Regions from separate parts of the Bradyrhizobium sp. 159 genome, predicted to be linked through region 1. Evidence: predicted binding sites of a transcription regulator. Region 1 holds the regulator's gene; each other region holds the start of a gene.
The links. Region 1 encodes PhoB, which activates phosphate uptake and scavenging genes when phosphate is short. Its sites were predicted from a motif close to TGTCATNNANCTGTCAT; they were not measured.
Positions count from the first base shown of each region.

Region 2: IVA96_RS15275 (DUF2794 domain-containing protein) is a predicted target of PhoB. The motif match lies at 2,360-2,376, and genes of this name have one in related genera.
Region 3: ugpB (sn-glycerol-3-phosphate ABC transporter substrate-binding protein UgpB) is a predicted target of PhoB. The motif match lies at 2,198-2,214, and genes of this name have one in related genera.
Region 4: phnF (phosphonate metabolism transcriptional regulator PhnF) is a predicted target of PhoB. The motif match lies at 2,455-2,471, and genes of this name have one in related genera.

Region 1 covers NZ_JADPKE010000068.1:52,660-57,038, reverse strand. Annotated here, with positions in the region: gene pstB (phosphate ABC transporter ATP-binding protein PstB) at 1-780, shown strand, start outside; gene phoU (phosphate signaling complex protein PhoU) at 792-1,508, shown strand; gene phoB (phosphate regulon transcriptional regulator PhoB) at 1,523-2,230, shown strand; gene IVA96_RS19050 (GcrA family cell cycle regulator) at 2,491-3,003, opposite strand; gene IVA96_RS19045 (aspartate aminotransferase family protein) at 3,472-4,379, shown strand, end outside.
Region 2 covers NZ_JADPKE010000057.1:3,288-7,666, reverse strand. Annotated here, with positions in the region: gene IVA96_RS15285 (Bax inhibitor-1/YccA family protein) at 244-1,035, shown strand; gene IVA96_RS15280 (GNAT family N-acetyltransferase) at 1,366-1,896, shown strand; gene IVA96_RS15275 (DUF2794 domain-containing protein) at 1,922-2,293, opposite strand; gene IVA96_RS15270 (DUF1223 domain-containing protein) at 2,891-3,667, opposite strand; gene acnA (aconitate hydratase AcnA) at 3,900-4,379, opposite strand, start outside.
Region 3 covers NZ_JADPKE010000086.1:105,920-110,298, forward strand. Annotated here, with positions in the region: gene IVA96_RS24970 (organic hydroperoxide resistance protein) at 65-490, shown strand; gene IVA96_RS24975 (CaiB/BaiF CoA-transferase family protein) at 666-1,871, shown strand; gene ugpB (sn-glycerol-3-phosphate ABC transporter substrate-binding protein UgpB) at 2,269-3,585, shown strand; gene ugpA (sn-glycerol-3-phosphate ABC transporter permease UgpA) at 3,635-4,379, shown strand, end outside.
Region 4 covers NZ_JADPKE010000041.1:30,741-35,119, forward strand. Annotated here, with positions in the region: gene IVA96_RS09175 (alpha-D-ribose 1-methylphosphonate 5-phosphate C-P-lyase PhnJ) at 1-216, opposite strand, end outside; gene IVA96_RS09180 (carbon-phosphorus lyase complex subunit PhnI) at 213-1,316, opposite strand; gene phnH (phosphonate C-P lyase system protein PhnH) at 1,321-1,929, opposite strand; gene phnG (phosphonate C-P lyase system protein PhnG) at 1,934-2,347, opposite strand; gene phnF (phosphonate metabolism transcriptional regulator PhnF) at 2,506-3,237, shown strand; gene phnE (phosphonate ABC transporter, permease protein PhnE) at 3,415-4,263, opposite strand; gene phnE (phosphonate ABC transporter, permease protein PhnE) at 4,260-4,379, opposite strand, start outside.

The sequences.
Region 1 (4,379 bases):
CCCGGCTCACAGCCGCTACCCGAGGCGCCTGCCAAGGTCACCGCGCGCAACCTCAATTTCTACTACGGTGAGCACCACGCGCTGAAGAACATCAATCTGGCCCTCGGCACCAACCGCGTCACGGCCTTCATCGGCCCGTCGGGCTGCGGCAAGTCGACCCTGCTGCGCATCTTCAACCGGATGTACGATCTCTATCCGGGCCAGCGCGCCACCGGCCAGCTGTTGCTCGACCAGACCAATATCCTCGATCCCAAGCTGGACCTTAACCTGCTGCGCGCCCGGGTCGGCATGGTGTTCCAGAAACCGACGCCGTTCCCGATGACGATCTACGAGAACATCGCCTTCGGCATCCGCCTCTACGAGAAGATCTCGAAGTCCGAGATGGACGACCGCGTCGAGAAGGCGCTGCGCGGCGGCGCGCTGTGGAACGAGGTCAAGGATAAGCTCAACGCGTCCGGCTTGTCGCTCTCCGGCGGCCAGCAGCAGCGCCTCTGCATCGCCCGCACGGTCGCGGTGCGGCCCGAAGTGATCTTGTTCGATGAGCCCTGCTCGGCGCTCGACCCGATCTCGACCGCCAAGGTCGAGGAGCTGATCCAGGAATTGTCCGAGAACTACACGATCGCGATCGTCACCCACAACATGCAGCAGGCGGCGCGCGTCTCTGATAAAACCGCCTTCATGTATCTCGGCGAGCTGATCGAGTTCGACGACACCAGCAAGATCTTCACGTCGCCGAGCGACCGGCGTACGCAGGATTACATCACCGGCCGGTTCGGCTGAGGAGACGGGACATGGGTACTGAACATACCGCAAAGGCCTTCGATACCGACCTCCAGGAGCTCACTCGCCTCGTCGCCGAGATGGGCGGCATCGCCGAGCGCATGATCGTCGATTCCGTCGACGCGCTGATCCGCCGCGACGTCGCGCTCGGCCAGCGCGTCGTCACCACCGATGCCGAGCTCGACGCGCTTCAGAAGCGCATCGAGGAGCGCGCCGTGCTCACCATCGCCCGCCGCCAGCCGATGGCGGTGGATTTACGCGAGATCGTCGGCGCCATGCGCGTTGCCACCGATCTCGAGCGCATCGGCGACCTCGCCAAGAACATGGGCAAGCGCGTTGCGGCGCTGGAGACGGACTTCCATCCGCTGAAACTGTTCCGCGGCCTGGAGCACATGACCGACCTCGTGCAGCAGCAGGTCAAGTCGGTGCTGGATGCCTATGCCGCGCACGATTTGCCGGCGGCGATGGCGGTGTGGAAGGGCGACGAGGAAGTGGACGCCATCTGCACCTCTCTGTTCCGCGAGCTCCTCACCTATATGATGGAGGATCCGCGCAACATCTCGTTCTGCATCCATCTGATGTTTTGCGCCAAGAACATCGAGCGCATCGGTGATCACGCCACCAACATCGCCGAGACCGTGTTCTACATGATCGAGGGGCAGGCGATCACCGACAAGCGGCCGAAGGGCGACATGACGACCTTCGCCACGACGGTACCGAATACCTAGGGAGCGACGACAACATGGGCGCACGCATTATGGTGGTTGAGGACGAGGAAGCTCTCACCGAGCTTCTCCGTTACAACCTCGAAGGCGACGGCTATGACGTGGAGACGGTAATGCGCGGCGACGACGCCGACACCCGCCTCAAGGAACACATCCCCGATCTGATCGTGCTCGACTGGATGCTGCCGGGACTGTCCGGCATCGAGTTGTGTCGGCGGCTGCGCACCCGTCCCGAGACCAAGCAGCTCCCGATCATCATGCTGACCGCGCGCGGCGAGGAAAGCGAGCGGGTGCGGGGTCTTGCGACCGGCGCCGATGACTACATCGTCAAGCCGTTCTCGGTGCCGGAGCTGCTCGCGCGCGTGAAGGGCCTTCTGCGGCGCGCAAGCCCCGAGCGGCTCGCCACCGTGCTCGCCTATGGCGACATCGAGCTCGATCGCGACAAGCGCCGCGTCGCGCGCTCGGGCCGGCCGATCGATCTCGGCCCGACCGAATATCGCCTGCTGGAGTTCTTCCTGGAGCATCCCGGCCGCGTGTTCTCGCGCGAGCAGCTGCTCGACAGCGTCTGGGGCCGCGACATCTACATCGACGAGCGCACCGTCGACGTCCATATCGGCCGCCTGCGCAAGCTGCTCAATCTCGGCCGCGAGCAGGACCCGATCCGCACCGTCCGCGGCGCGGGTTATGCGCTGGATGATCGGTTTGCAAAGGCGGAGCAGACGTAGGCCCAACTGCGTCACCAAGCTCGGTCGTCGTCCCGGACAAGCGTAGCTCCCGGCAACGCGCAGCGTTGTCCGGAGCGAAGCGCCGATCCGGACGCATAGCCACAGGACGTGGTTGTTGCGCGAAAAGGTAACTCCGAGTCCCCGTAACCACGGCTTGCGGTGGCTATCGGTCCCGGTCCGGCGCTTCGCTTGTCCGGGACGACGTCGGGTTTGTTGCGCCGTCACCGCGTGACGGCTGCCGGTTCGATCTCAGGAAATAATCACCGCGTGCTCGGCTTCGGTGCCGCCCGCCGGCGATCCGCTGCCGGCTGATAGGCGACGCGCGAGTGCTGGGCGCAGTAGGGCAGGCCTGACAGCGCCTTGCCGCCACAGAAGAAGAAGTCCGGGCTGGAGGGATCGCCGACCGGCCAGTGGCACGTCGCCTCGTTCAATTCCAGCAGCGACAGCCGCTGACTCATCGGCACCACGTTGTCGTAGGTGACCGGTTCGGCCTCCACCTCGACCTCGAAGGCCTGCGCCAGCGCGGTGTTGCCGCGCGAGATCGGCCGGGTCACCCGCATCATATGCTGCGCGGGCCGCGCCTTGCGCGGCCGCGGCGCTGCCGATGAAGGGCTCTTGGCGCGGCCCGACAGGCCGAGCCTGTGCACTTTGCCGATCACGGCATTGCGGGTCACATTGCCGAGCTCGGCCGCGATCTGGCTGGCCGAAAGTCCGGCCTCCCAGAGCTTTTTCAGCTGCTCGACGCGATCGTCGGACCAGGTCAAAACCGTCATTGCACCCTTTCCCTCGTTGCGCGCCGCCATCCTGGGGCCTCACAGCGAATGCTTAAGCCTTGAAAAACCCGTGCCGTCAGAATCCCTTAAGGCTCGCCGGGCGCGTGACTGACGCCCGAACGTTTACGCCGGTACATGAGGACTCTTGGGATCAGAACCGCTGCACGAGATGTCGTATCTGACAGTCCAAACGCTACAATATGGCGTGACTCCCGCGCAAGAGTCCGCCGACTCGCTTCCACATGTTCCGTGGTGAAAACCCCGCAAGATCGGCACCGCAAGACTACGGATTTCGCGTTTCGCGAGGCTTTCCGGGCGGCATTGACACCCGTCTTGCCAGGCATAAGATGGTGACGCGTGCCGCCCTTAAAAGGCGGCACGTTTCGTTTTCCGGACCGGTCAATGGTGCGCTGCGCAAGGCATGCCAGGCAGGTCTCAACGTCCAAATGCAACATCCAAGTGATGGTCATGACCAACAGCGCCGCGCCGCATCTGCTTCCCGTTTTCGCCAGGGCGGACCTTGGCTTCGAGCGCGGCGAAGGCTGCTGGCTGATCGCGACCAATGGCGATCGCTATCTCGATTTCACCTCGGGCGTCGCCGTGAACGCGCTCGGCCACGCCCATCCTGCGTTGGTCAAGGCATTGCAGGAGCAGGCGACCAAGCTCTGGCACATGTCGAACCTGTTCCAGAGTCCCGATGGCGAACGGCTTGCAACGCGTTTGTGCAACGAAAGTTTCGCGGACTTCGTGTTCTTCTGCAATTCCGGCGCCGAAGCGTTGGAATGCGTGATCAAGGTCGTGCGGCGCTATCATGCCGCCAAAGGCCATCCCGATCGCTATCGCATGATCACCTTCGAAGGCGCCTTCCACGGCCGCACGCTGGCGACGTTGGCGGCGACGGGCTCGGCAAAATATCTTGAAGGTTTCGGCCCGCCCATGGATGGCTTCGACCAGGTCCCGCATGGCGATATCGAGGCCGTGAAGAAGGCGATCGGTCCGCAGACCGCCGGCATCCTGATCGAGCCGATCCAGGGCGAGGGCGGTGTGCGTTCGTCAACACCCGCCTTCCTCAAGGCGCTGCGTCAGCTCTGTGACGAGAAGGGCCTGTTGCTCGCGTTCGACGAGGTGCAGACCGGCATGGGCCGCACCGGCGATCTGTTCGCGCATCGCCGTCTCGGCGTCACCCCCGACGTGATGTCGCTGGCGAAAGCGCTCGGTGGCGGCTTCCCGATCGGCGCTTGTCTTGCCACCGCGGAAGCGGCCTCCGGCATGACGCCCGGCTCGCACGGCTCGACCTTCGGCGGCAATCCGCTCGCGATTTCCGCTGCGAACGCCGTGCTCGACGTCATGCTCGAGCCCGGCTTTTTCGATCACGT
Region 2 (4,379 bases), on a different contig from region 1:
AGCGGAATCGCACGATTCCTGCGGTTAACCACGTCCTCCCGTCAGGATTGTGGCCGAGGGCGACATTCGGCCGCGCGTGGACGGTTGCGGTGAATGTGTTAGTTTCCCACATATCGAGTGGGTTCGGAGCCCCGATTGTGAGCCAGAATTTAGTCGGCTGGCATCGGTATCCGAGATAGAACTGACGAACCGGCGGCATGGCGACCCTCGTGCCGGACCGGACCAACCAACGGGAATTCGACCATGTCGGACCTAGACCGTAACTACGCTTCTCCTTTCGGCAGGGCCGCCGGGCGTGTTGACGCCGCGACGGTCGATGCCGGCCTGCGCGCCTATATGCTGCGCATCTACAATTACATGAGCATTGGCCTGGCCATCACGGGCCTGGCGGCGCTCGGCGTCTACATGGCCGCCGTGACGGATGTCCCGACGCCGGAAGCCGTCCGCGTCGGCAAGCTGTTCCTGACGCCGTTCGGCTACGCGATGTTCGTGAGCCCCCTGAAGTGGCTGTTCATGCTGGCGCCGCTCGCGATGGTGTTCGTGATCTCGGCGGGCATCAACCGTCTGGCACCCTCGACTGCCCAGATCCTGTTCTGGGTTTTCTCGGCGCTGATGGGCATCTCGCTGTCGTCGATCTTCCTGGTGTTCACGCACACCTCGATCGTGCGGGTGTTCTTCATCACCGCAGCCACCTTCGGTGCGCTGAGCCTCTACGGCTACACCACCAAGCGTGACCTGACTGGCATGGGCTCGTTCCTGTTCATGGGCCTGATCGGCATCGTCATCGCGAGCCTGGTCAACCTGTTCCTGGCGAGCTCGATGCTGCAGTTCATCGTGTCGGTGGTCGGCGTGCTGGTGTTTGCGGGCCTCACCGCCTGGGATACCCAGCGGCTGAAGAACGACTACATCTACGGCTACGCCTCGGCCGGCGGTGACATCGCAGAGCGTGCGGCCATCACCGGCGCGCTATCGCTGTACCTGAACTTCATCAACCTGTTCACGCTGCTGTTGCAGCTCCTCGGCCAGCGCGATTAAGCGATAGGCTGAGAGAACGACATCAGCCCCGGCCGAAAGGCCGGGGTTTTTGTTTGGGGCAGATGTCGTCACATACCCGGTGTCGTCGCCCGCCACCGGGTCTCGCCTTTGGCGGGCCCGATGACGGGCTCCGGCGGGCGATCCAGTATCCAGAGACGTTCGTGATAAGCCGAGGAGCCGCGGCGTACTGGATGCCCCGCCCCCGTGCGCAATTGCGCACTAGGCGGGGCATGACAGCGGAGAAGATCGAGGCTGCTGCGCCTGCAATGACGGCTGGGAAGCAGCCCTGCCCTCTTCCAGCGGCCGCGGGAAGGCTCTAATCTTGCCGCCATGTCCGCACCCGAAATCAGGCCCGCGCTCGAGGCCGATCTTCCCGCCATCACCGCCATTTACCAGCAGGCCGTCCGCGAGGGCACCGCGACGTTCGAGTTGGAGCCGCCCGATGTTGCCGAGATGACGCGCCGCTATCGCGCACTGATCGACGGCGGCTATCCCTATTTCGTGGCGATCCTTGATCGTCGCGTCGCCGGCTATGCCTATGCCGGTGCCTACCGGCCGCGGCCGGCCTACCGCTTCACGGTGGAGAATTCGATCTATCTCGATCCCTCGTTCCACCGCCGCGGTGTCGGCTCTCTGCTGCTGGAGCGGCTGATCACCGAATGCGAGGCGCGCGGCTTTCGGCAGATGATCGCGGTGATCGGCGATTCCGCCAATGCCGGCTCGATCGGCGTTCACGCCAAGAGCGGCTTCAAGATGATCGGCACGCATCCCAATGTCGGGCTGAAATTCGGCCGCTGGCTCGATACGGTGATGATGCAGCGCGCCCTCGGCGAGGGTGCAAGCACGGTGCCGGGGAAGTAGGCGCGTTGCGCCCACCCGACGCCGCCTACACCACCGCCAGCTTGCGATCGATCACCAGCAGCACGCGCTCGAGCTCGTGACCGCGGCGCAGGATCAGGCCGGTCGCCGAGATCACGCTGTACATGCCCTGCTTGCGCGCGAGCCGCGGGTCCTTCTCGATGCGATAGATCGGCACTTCCGAGGCGCGGCGATAGACCGAGAACACGGCGCGGTCCTTCAGGAAGTCGATGGCGTAGTCGCGCCACTCGCCGTCGGCGACCATGCGGCCATAGAGATTGAGAATCCGGTGCAGTTCGAGGCGGTTGAACGTCACCCGGTTCGGCAGCGGCGTCGCAGCGGCGGGGCGCGTCGCCGCGCGCTGCTCGCTCGGAGCGGCATCCTCCGACATCAGACTCATGGGAAGCGCCTCCTGATCGCGCGACATGACCCCGCATCCCCGAAGACCGTCCCGGGAACTGCGCTCATGACAATTGCATGATCGCGCCAACCGTACCGCGCCGCAAGGGGCTCCCTTGCTCAACCAATGGAATCGGTTGCGGATCCGAACACACGCAGCGGTGGAACTCTGTCGCGGCAAACCGTCACGGCATCGTTAGCAGGAATCATAGTATCGCCGCTTTTCCGCCTAGCGACTGCCGCCCTGCATTGCGAAAAGACTTACGTGCGTTGACCCGGTCCTTCGGTTCCGGATTCCTCAGCCCCCAGCCCCCCGGGGTCGACAGGATCGGGTCTGTACGCACGGCAAGGAGGGCCAACGCAAGTTGGTCCTTTTTTGTTTGGATCGGGATGTTCCTGGTCCTGCGAACTTGTCTCTGATTCGCACTCTATGATCCGCACAAAAGCTGTCTCTCCTCATCCTGAAGGCCGCGCTCTTGCGCGGCGTCTCGAAGGATGGAGGCCCATTGCATCAGCGGGGGGCCTTTCATGGTTCGAGACGCGCGCAAGGGCGCGCTCCTCACCATGAGGATTGAAAGCAGAGTACGACGCCAAGAAATCAGTGCAGCGACGTGTACGCCGCGCCCAGCATCGGGCCCGGCTTCTCTCGGCTGCCATCCTGGACATAGACCACCGCGCCGTCGACGCCATCGCGCGTGAGATTCTCGATCGGCACCGTCCAGCTTTCCGGACGGCCGGTCCAGTCGCCGACCTTCAGCAGGTTGCGTACGACGTTGTGATAGGTGACCTGCTGTCCGCGATTTTCGCCGCGGGTGATCGTGATGGGCACCGACTTGGCGATCGAGCAGATCCAGACCTCGCCATGCGAGACCGTGGGCTCGTTGCTCCCGGCCACCGAGACGTTGATCTGCTTGCCCGCAAGCGACATCGTCACCGGCACGCTCATCACTCCCGTGCCCTTGTCGGTCTTACCGATTGCATTCTCGATGCCGGTCCGATCGCTGCCGATGACATGGGTCGAGCCATTGACGACGACCTGCGGCGTGTAGACCTCACGGTCGCCGCGCACGCGCGAGTAGGCACGCTGCCGTGCAGAGAAGCGTGAATCCGCCAGCGTGTCCTTCCAGCCGAGATAGTCCCAATAGTCGATCGGCATGCTCAACGCGATGACCGAGGGATCTTTGGACAGATCGCCGATGATCTTGTCGGCGGGCGGACAGGACGAGCAACCCTGCGAGGTAAACAATTCGACAACGGCGCGGGGATCAGCCTCGGCGGGGCGGATGACGGCGACGATCGCACAGATGCCGAGAGCACCCGACCAGAGGGCACTGGACCAACGTGAAACCGGATGAGAAGCCGTCATTGTTGTCATGTCGAACGCCGCACACCATTGCTTGTGAGAGGGAATCTTATCGCCTGATGGTCACCGTAGTCTTACGGGGCGCGGCACATTCGTCCTTCCAGGCAACCGTCCAGGAGGAGGTTTTCCACCGGCCGGGCCCATCCGAAACGTGCCGCAAACGCGCGAAGGCGGCCTTTTGATAGGCCGCCTTCGTTCAGGCTTCTACTCACTTCGCAGTGAGCCATCGTTCACAAATCCGCGCTTAGGCCGCGAGCTTGCGCAGCACGTAGTGCAGAATGCCGCCGTTGCGGTAGTAGTCGAGCTCGTCCAGCGTATCGATGCGGCAAAGCAGCGAAACGCGCTGCAATGAACCGTCGCCGGAGACGATCTCGGCGGTCAGCTTCTGGCGCGGCTTGAGGTCGCCGACGAGGCCGCGCAGCGTGACCTTCTCGTCGCCCTTGAGACCCAGCGACTGCCACGAGGTGCCCTCCTCGAAGGTCAGCGGCAGCACGCCCATGCCGACCAAGTTCGAGCGGTGGATGCGCTCGAAGCTCTGGCAAATCACCGCGCGAACGCCGAGCAGGCGCGTGCCCTTTGCGGCCCAGTCGCGCGAGGAGCCGTTGCCATATTCGGCGCCGGCGAACACCACCAGCGGCACCTTCTCTTCCTGGTACTTCATCGCGGCGTCGTAGATCGACATCTGCTCGCCGTCGGGCCAGTGCTTGGTCAGACCGCCTTCCGG
Region 3 (4,379 bases), on a different contig from region 1:
AGTTGTGCGCGATCTAATTGAAGCGATACAGATCGCGTCCACCCGAACCCCCAGGGAGATGAAAATGTCCGTGAACGTCCTCTACAAGACCAGTGCCAAGGCGACCGGCGGCCGCGACGGCCATGCTGCAACGCTCGACGGCGCCCTAGACGTCAAGCTGACCACGCCGAAGGAGCTCGGCGGCGGAGGCGGCGCCGGCAACAATCCCGAGCAGCTGTTTGCGGCGGGCTATGCGGCCTGCTTCATCGGCGCGATGAAGTTCGTGGCGTCGCAGGGCGGCCCCAAGGTTCCCAATGACGCGTCCGTCACTTCGACCGTCGGCATCGGCCCGCGCTCCGAGGGCGGTTTCGGTCTCGAGATCGATCTCGCCGTCTCGCTGCCGGGCCTGGCTCGCGCCGAGGCTGAGGCGTTGGTCGAGAAGGCGCACCAGGTGTGCCCGTACTCCAACGCCACGCGCGGCAATGTCGACGTTCGTCTGACGGTCGTCTGACCGCAATTGCGGATTGGCTGGCCCGAGATCCCCCTCGGGCTGGCCGCTTCCCATTGGTTTGCCATTCTGGGATTGCGCCGCGGCGGCGCATGCGGCCCTACGCGCGAAGCCATTGCTGGGATGCACGAACCTCGCTAGGCCTGTGATCAAGCATCGACACAGGGGAAGCGAAGGCATGAGTTCTGAAGCCGCCACAGGTGCCATGAGCGGATTGCGCGTCATCGATCTCACGCGCGTGCTCGGCGGTCCCTACTGCACCCAGATCCTCGCCGACCACGGCGCCGACGTGATCAAGGTCGAGCCGCCCGCGGGCGACGAGGTGCGCGAATGGGGCCCTCCCTTCCATGAGGAGGATGCGGCCTATTTCGTCGGCATCAACCGCAACAAGCGCTCGATCGGCCTCGACCTCGCCTCCGAAGGCGGCCGCGCCGTGCTGCTGAAGATGCTGGAGACGGCCGACGTCCTGATCGAGAACTTCAAGCCAGGCACGCTGGAGAAATGGGGCATCGGCAACGAGGTGCTGCGCGCAAAATTCCCGCGCCTCGTGCACTGTCGGATCTGCGGCTTCGGCGCCGACGGCCCGCGCGGCGGCAATCCCGGCTATGACGCCATCATCCAGGCCATGACCGGCATGATCGCGGCGACCGGCTCGCCGGAGAGCGGCCCGATGCGGATCGGCGTGCCGCTGGTCGACATCACCACTGGCCTGTACGCGGCGATCGGCATCCTGATGGCGCTGTCGGAGCGCCAGCGCTCCGGCAGGGGCCAGTTCCTGGAGACGACGCTGTACGAGACCGGCCTTGCCATCATGCATCCGCACACCGCCAATTATTTCATGCATGGCAAGCCACCCGCGCTCACTGGCAACGAGCATCCCAACCTCGTGCCTTACGCGATCTTCCCGACGAAAACCGACAACATCTTCATCGGCGTCGGCAACGACGGCACGTTCCGCAAGCTCGCCAAGGAGATCGGCAAGCCCGAGCTCGGCACCGATCCGCGCTTTGCCCGCAACAAGGACCGCATCGCCAATCGCGAGGCGCTGCGCGCCGAACTCGCCGCGGTGTTCAGCCAGCACGAGGCCGAGCCGCTCTGCAACCGCCTGCTCGCGGCGGGCCTGCCCGCTGGCCCGGTGCAGAAGATCGACCAGGCACTCACGAATCCGCACACGATCGCGCGCGGCGATATCATCGAGAAGGATTGGTACAAGGGCGTCGCCTCGCCGATCCGGCTCGACCGCAGCAAGCCGAGCCTGCGCCGCCTGCCGCCGAAATTCAGCCAGCACGCGGCTGAGGTGCTGGGCGAGTTCGGCTACTCCCGGGCGGACATCGACGCGATGGTCGAAAAGGGCGTGGTCTGCGGCCCCGAGCGTAAGCGCTGAGGCCTCGTGAAATAGACTTCAGCGTTGCCGCAACGGCGGTGCGCTCCCTCCCCGCTTGCGGGGGAGGGTTGGGGAGAGGGCGTCTCCAGAACGGGACAATCCCCAAGCGGAGAGAGCAGTCACCCGCGCCTTCGGCGCGACCTCTCCCGCAAGCGGGAGAGGTGTTCGAGATCGTGCCTGATGGACAACTCACGTCATCCAATGCCGCACTGCGGCGCGAGCACGCGTGTGCAGCGCGAACGCACGGCGCGGTCTCCCGCACGCCTTCGCCTATTTTCCGGCTTCCCTTTTCCAGCGCTTGCCGCTTTCGTTTCGGCCGCTTACACAGTCATGTGAACGTCATGTGGCACTGCTAGCGCAAGCGCTTCTTTATTGACGGGCAAGGGAGGTTTTCTTGATGGCTCTTCGACATTTTGGTGCGGCTGCGGCTGTCGCAGTCACGGTCGGCATGATGGCCTCGCCGGCCCTGGCCGTGACCGACATCCAGTGGTGGCACGCGATGACCGGCGCCAACAACGACGTCATCGTCAAGCTCGCCACCGACTTCAACGCGTCGCAGAGCGACTACAAGGTAATCCCGACCTACAAGGGCAACTACCCCGACACGATGAACGCCGGCATCGCGGCCTTCCGCGCCGGCAATGCGCCGCACATCATGCAGGTGTTCGAGGTCGGCACCGCCACCATGATGGCGGCGACCGGCGCGGTGAAGCCGGTCTACAAGCTGATGGCCGAGACCGGCGAGAAGTTCGATCCGAAGGCCTACCTGCCCGCGATCACCGGCTATTACTCGACCTCGAAGGGCGAGATGCTGTCCTTCCCGTTCAACTCGTCGTCGACGGTGATGTGGGTCAACCTCGACGAGCTGAAGAAGGCGAACGTCGCAATCCCGAAGACCTGGCCTGAAGTGTTCGATGTCGCCAAGAAGCTGCACGACAACGGCCACCCCACCTGCGGCTTCTCCAATTCCTGGGTCACCTGGGTCAATCTCGAACAGCTCTCCGCCTGGCACAACGTGCCGCTGTCGACCAAGGCCAACGGCCTCGACGGCTTCGACACCGTGCTCGAATTCAACGGCCCGCTTCAGGTCAAGCACCTCGAGAAGCTGGTCGAGCTCCAGAAGGACAAGACCTACGATTATGCCGGCCGCACCAACACCGGCGAAGGCCGCTTCACGTCAGGTGAATGCCCGCTCTATCTGACCTCCTCGGCGTTCTTCGGCAACGTCAAGGCGCAAGCCAAGTTCGCCTTCACCGCCGTGCCGATGCCCTATTATCCCGACGTCAAGGGCGCACCGCAGAACTCGATCATCGGCGGCGCCTCGCTCTGGGTGATGGGCGGCAAGTCGGCCGACGAGTACAAGGGCGTCGCGAAATTCCTGGGCTTCCTGTCCGACACCGACCGCCAAGTCTACATCCACAAGGCCTCCGGCTATCTGCCGATCACCAAGGCGGCCTATGAGAAGGCCAAGGCGGAAGGCTTCTACAAGGACCAGCCCTATCTCGAGACCCCGCTGCTCGAGCTGACCAATAAGGAGCCGACCGAGAATTCCCGCGGCCTGCGCCTTGGCAACATGGTGCAGCTCCGTGACGTCTGGTCGGAAGAGATCGAGCAGGCGCTCGCCGGCAAGAAGACCGCCAAGCAGGCGCTCGATGCCGCGGTCGAACGCGGCAACACGATGCTGCGGCAGTTCGAAAAGACCGCCGTGAAGTGAGGCGATCGGCGGCAGGCCGGTAACCCGGCCTGCCGCTCCTGCGCGCATCATGCAAAAGCAAGCCATTTTCCAATCGAAGCTATTGCCCTACGCGCTGGTTGCGCCGCAGCTCGCGATCGTCCTGATTTTCTTCTACTGGCCGGCGTTGCAGGCAGTGATCCAGTCCTTCCTGCTCCAGGACGCCTTCGGTCTTTCGACGAGCTTCGTCTGGTTCGACAACTATCTCGAGCTTCTGCAGGACCGCGCCTATTTCGAAGCGATCGTGCGGACCTTCTTCTTCTCGTTCGCCATCGCGGTCTCATCGCTATCCTTTGCGCTGCTCCTCGCCGTGATGGCGGACAAGCCGCTGCGCGGCTCGATGCTCTACCGCACGCTGCTGATCTGGCCCTATGCGGTGGCGCCGCCGGTCGTCGGCGTGCTCTGGATTTTCATGCTGCATCCCTCGCTGGGCGTGCTCTCGCGTTATTTGCGCGTCCTGGGCATCGACTGGAATCCGCTGCTCGACGGCGACCAGGCCGCAACGCTGATCATCCTCGCCGCCGCCTGGAAGCAGATCTCCTATAATTTCCTGTTCTTCCTCGCGGGCCTGCAGAGCATCCCGCGAAGCGTGCTGGAGGCCGCCGCGATCGACGGCGCGCGCCCGATGCGCAGGTTCTGGACCGTGACCTTCCCGCTGCTGTCGCCGACCATCTTCTTCCTTTTGGTCGTCAACATCGTCTACGCCTTCTTCGACACGTTCGGCATCATCGACACCATGACCCGCGGCGGTCCCGGCAAGTCGACGGAGACGCTGG
Region 4 (4,379 bases), on a different contig from region 1:
GGAGCCCTGGTCAATCACCTTCAGCACGTCCTCAGGTCCCAGGATCGCCGCCGTCACCTGCACGCCACCGGTACCCCAGCCATAGGGCATCGGCATTTCGCGGCTGGCGAACGGCACCTGATAGCCGGGGATCGCGATCGTCTTGAGGATCGCACGGCGGATCATCCGCTTGGTCTGTTCGTCGAGATAGGCGAAATTATAGGCGGGCGCGTTCATTCCGCGGCCTCCTTCATGGCATCGGGCGCATTGGCCTCGGCAAACTCCTGGCGCAGCTTGCGGAGCAGGCCGAGCTCGGACTGGAAGTCGACATAATGCGGCAGCTTGAGATGCTCGACGAAGCCGGTCGCCTGCACGTTGTCCGAATGCGACATCACGAACTCCTCGTCCTGCGCGGGGGCACGCACCTCCTCGCCGAGCTCGCGAGCGCGCAGCGCCCGATCCACCAGCGCCATCGACATGGTCTTGCGCTCACTCTGGCCGAAGGCGAGGCCATAGCCGCGGGTGAAGCACGGCGCTTCCGTCGCCGAGCCCTTGAACTGGTTGACCATCTGGCACTCGGTGAGCTCGATCGAGCCGAGCGGCACGGCGAAGCCGACGTCCTCGGCGAAAAATTCGACATCGACCTCGCCAAAGCGGATCTCGCCGGCAAAGGGATGGTTCCGGCCGTAACCGCGCTGGGTGGAATAGCCCATCGCCAGCAGAAAGCCTTCGTCACCACGCGCCAGATTTTGCAGGCGCAGGTCGCGGTCCGCCGGAAAATTCAGCGGCTCGCGGGTGAGATCGCCGACGCTGGCGCCGTCCTCGGCCTGCGGCGAGGACTCGATCAGTCCGTCGCGGCCAAGAATATCCGTCACGCGCGGCGTGGGTGCCGTTGATGCTTCCGCCGTCACTGGCGCTTCCGGCACAACGCCTTTTGCGAGCGAAGGATCGAGCAGGCGGTGGGTATAGTCGAAGGTCGGCCCGAGGATCTGGCCACCTGGAATATCCTTGAAGGTCGACGACACTCGCCGCTGCACGCGCATCGCGCCGGTGTCGACCGGCTCGCTCGCGCCAAAGCGCGGCAGCGTGGCGCGGAAGGCACGGACCAGGAAGATCGCCTCGATCAGATCGCCCCGCGCCTGCTTGATCGCGAGCGCGGCGAGCTCGCGGTCATAGAGCGAGCCCTCGCTCATGACGCGGTCCACGGCGAGGCCGAGCTGCTCCGAGATCTGATCGAGCGTGACTTCCGGAACGCTTGGGTCACCGCGCCGCGCGTTTGCAAGCAGGAGATGGGCGTTCTCGATGGCGCGTTCGCCGCCTTTGACTGCGACATACATGCGGTCAGCTTTCCTTGTTCGCGACGCGGGTGGTGCGCGGGATCGCAACCACCGCATCATCGGCAACCAGCACCACATCGAGGCCGCGCGGAAACAGCGCCTCGTTGAACCGCAGGCGCTCGAACAGATCGAACGGCTTGATCGACGCCTGGAGCGTCGTGGAGCCATCGATGCCGGGGCCGCGCAGCTCGACGCTGCGTCCCGAGCCCAGACTATCGACCTGAAGGATCAATGTGGTCGAGCGATCCGGATATTCGTTGGTGCCGAGCGCGAAGCATTCGAGCGGCGGCAGCGCCGCACCGTCGCTGATCAGCGCAAAGCTGGCGATCGAAGTGTCCTGCACCACCGGCGCGCCAGTGTGGAACTTGAGCCATTTCATCACGTCGGAATTTTCTGCCATGCGCGCATCGAGCCAGAGTGGCGTGTCGTGATCGAACAGCGTCAGCGCGATCGCGGCGGTGCCGCGCATCATCGTATGAAGCGCTCCGGCTGTCGGGACGATGCGCTGGACCGAACCCGGCCGCGCCATCGCATCCATGACCGAACGAAAGGTCGATTGCGCCGACAGAACCCTGTCGGCGAAACCCGGCGGCAGTTCTGCAATCGTGGTCATGATCTCACCCCTCACCGCGCACCATGGTGTAGAAATCAACCTTCGTCGCGGCAGTCTTCGCCGCTGCCTGCTGGCGCCTCGTCATAAGCTGCTCGCGCAACGGCGCGATAATTTCGCGCTCGACGGCTGCGCCAAAATCGCTGGACTGCACCAGCGCGTCGCACAGCGCGATCAGCCGCGCCTTCTCGCTATCGCGACCGAGCGTGTAGCCGAAGCCGACCTCGCCACTGGCAAGCCGGACCGCCGCACGCGACACCGTGGCTTCGCCGAGGTTGAACGGTGCGCCGTCGCCGCCGACCCGGCCGCGCAGCATGACGAGACCGTTTTCGCCTTCGCGCAGATTTTGATGGGCCGGCAGGGCGAGTGCGCGGAGGCGGGCGGCGATCTCGCCCGCCTCCGCGTGCGCCAGCACGGCCATCGCGGCCTTGCGCTGGGCTTGCTGGTTATTCTGCTGGGTCACCAAATCCACCGAACTTGCCGATTCTAAGTTGTCTATGATAATAGACAACTTCATAAAGGAGCGCCATGACTGTTTCGTGACAAAGGCGTGATTTCTGAGCTAGGCTGACCAGCGATATGAGCATGCAAGACACTGCATCGTCGGGCGTCGCGCTGTGGCGCCTCGTCGCCGACGGCATCGAGCGCGGTATCGCCGACGGCCGCTTTGCCGCCGGCGACAAATTACCGGGCGAGATGGAGATCGCGGAAACCTACCGCGTGAACCGCCACACCGTGCGGCGCGCGCTGGCCGCGCTGGCCGAGCGCGGCCTGGTCCGGGCCGAGCGCGGCAGCGGAACCTATGTCGAGGCGCAGAGGCTGGCCTATCCGCTGCGCTCGCGCACCCGGTTCTCCGAGATCGTCGGCGCCGGCGGCCGCGAGCCGCGCGGCCAGTTGATCGAGACCTCCGATGACGTCGCGACCCGGGAGCTGGCGCGCGAGCTCGGCTTGAAGGCCGGCGCGGCGCTGCTGCGGATCGAGGCGATCCGCCTCGCCGATCGCACGCCGATCTGCGTCTCCACCACCTGGCTGTCGGCTGAGTTGTTTCCGGGCGCAGGCGCCGTGTTCGCCGCGACGCGCTCGATGACGAAGTTGCTGGAGCACTACGGCATTCGCGACTACCGCCGCGGCGCGACCCGGATAACGGCCGGCATCATCGACGCGACTGACGCCGCCCGGCTCGATCTTGCACTGGGACGACCGATCCTGGTGGTCGATGCCACCGACCACGCTCTCGACGGCAAGCCGCTGGTGACCAAGCACTCGCGGTTTGCAGCAGAGCGGGTGGAGTTTTTGGTGGACAACGGGTGAGCTGCCGCCCTCTTCCCCTCTCCCCTTGTGGGAGAGGGTGGCTTGCCGCGCAGCGGCGAGACGGGTGCGGGTTCTCTCCGCGAGTGCGGCTCTCATTTGAATGCGCGGAGACGGCCATTATCCGGCGCTTCGCGCCCCCTTCTCCCACAAGGGGAGAAGGGAAGAAGACTGCGGCCGTTAAGCGATAGCCCTTCGTCCGATAATCGCAAAGCGCAGCTTGCCGGAAATGAAATCGATCGCGGCAACCGCGACCAAGATCATCAGGATCAGGAACGACACCTTCTGCCATTCCAAGACGCGGATCTGCTCGGCGAGCTGGAGGCCAATGCCGCCGGCGCCGACGATGCCGATGATGGTGGCCGAGCGGGTGTTGGATTCGACGAAATAGAGCACCTGGCCGGCGATGACAGGCAGGACCTGCGGCAGCAGCCCGAAGCGGATCTCGTGCAGCGCGCTGCCGCCGGAGGCGCGGATGCCCTCGACCTGCTTCTGGTCGGCGCCCTCGATCGCCTCCGAGAACAGCTTTCCGAAGGCGCCGAAATCCGACACGGCGATGGCGAGCACGCCGGCGAACGGGCCGAGCCCGACCACATTGATCCACACCAGCGCCCAGATCAGCGTGTCGACGCCGCGGATCGAATCCAGCAAGCGACGAACGGGAAAGCGCAGGATCTTCGACGGCACCACGTTGCGCGCGGCCAGCAGGCTCACCGGCAGCGCGAACAGCGCCGCCAGCGTCGTGCCGAGTAGCGCGATCGACAGCGTCTCGCCCAGCGCCTTCAGATAGACCGGCAACGAGGAGCCGGGATCGGGCGGGATCATCATCAGGCTGATCCAGCCGAGCTGGCTGAGGCCTGCGAGGAACCGTGACGGCGAGAAATCGAGATCGACCAGACCATAGATCAGGATCGCGAACGCCGCGACGATCATCGCCGGCGTTGCAAGCCGCGCCGAGGCCGGCCGGTTGAACACATCGGGGTAGCGGGCGCGGATCTCTCGCGTCTCGACTTGCTGCGGCCCGGTCACGTCCGCGCCTCCTTGCCGAACAGCCGGCCGCGCAGCCATCCGGTGGTGATGTCGATGATGAAGACGGTCACGATGATGGTGACCAGGATCGCGCTGACGTCGGAGTAATAGAACTT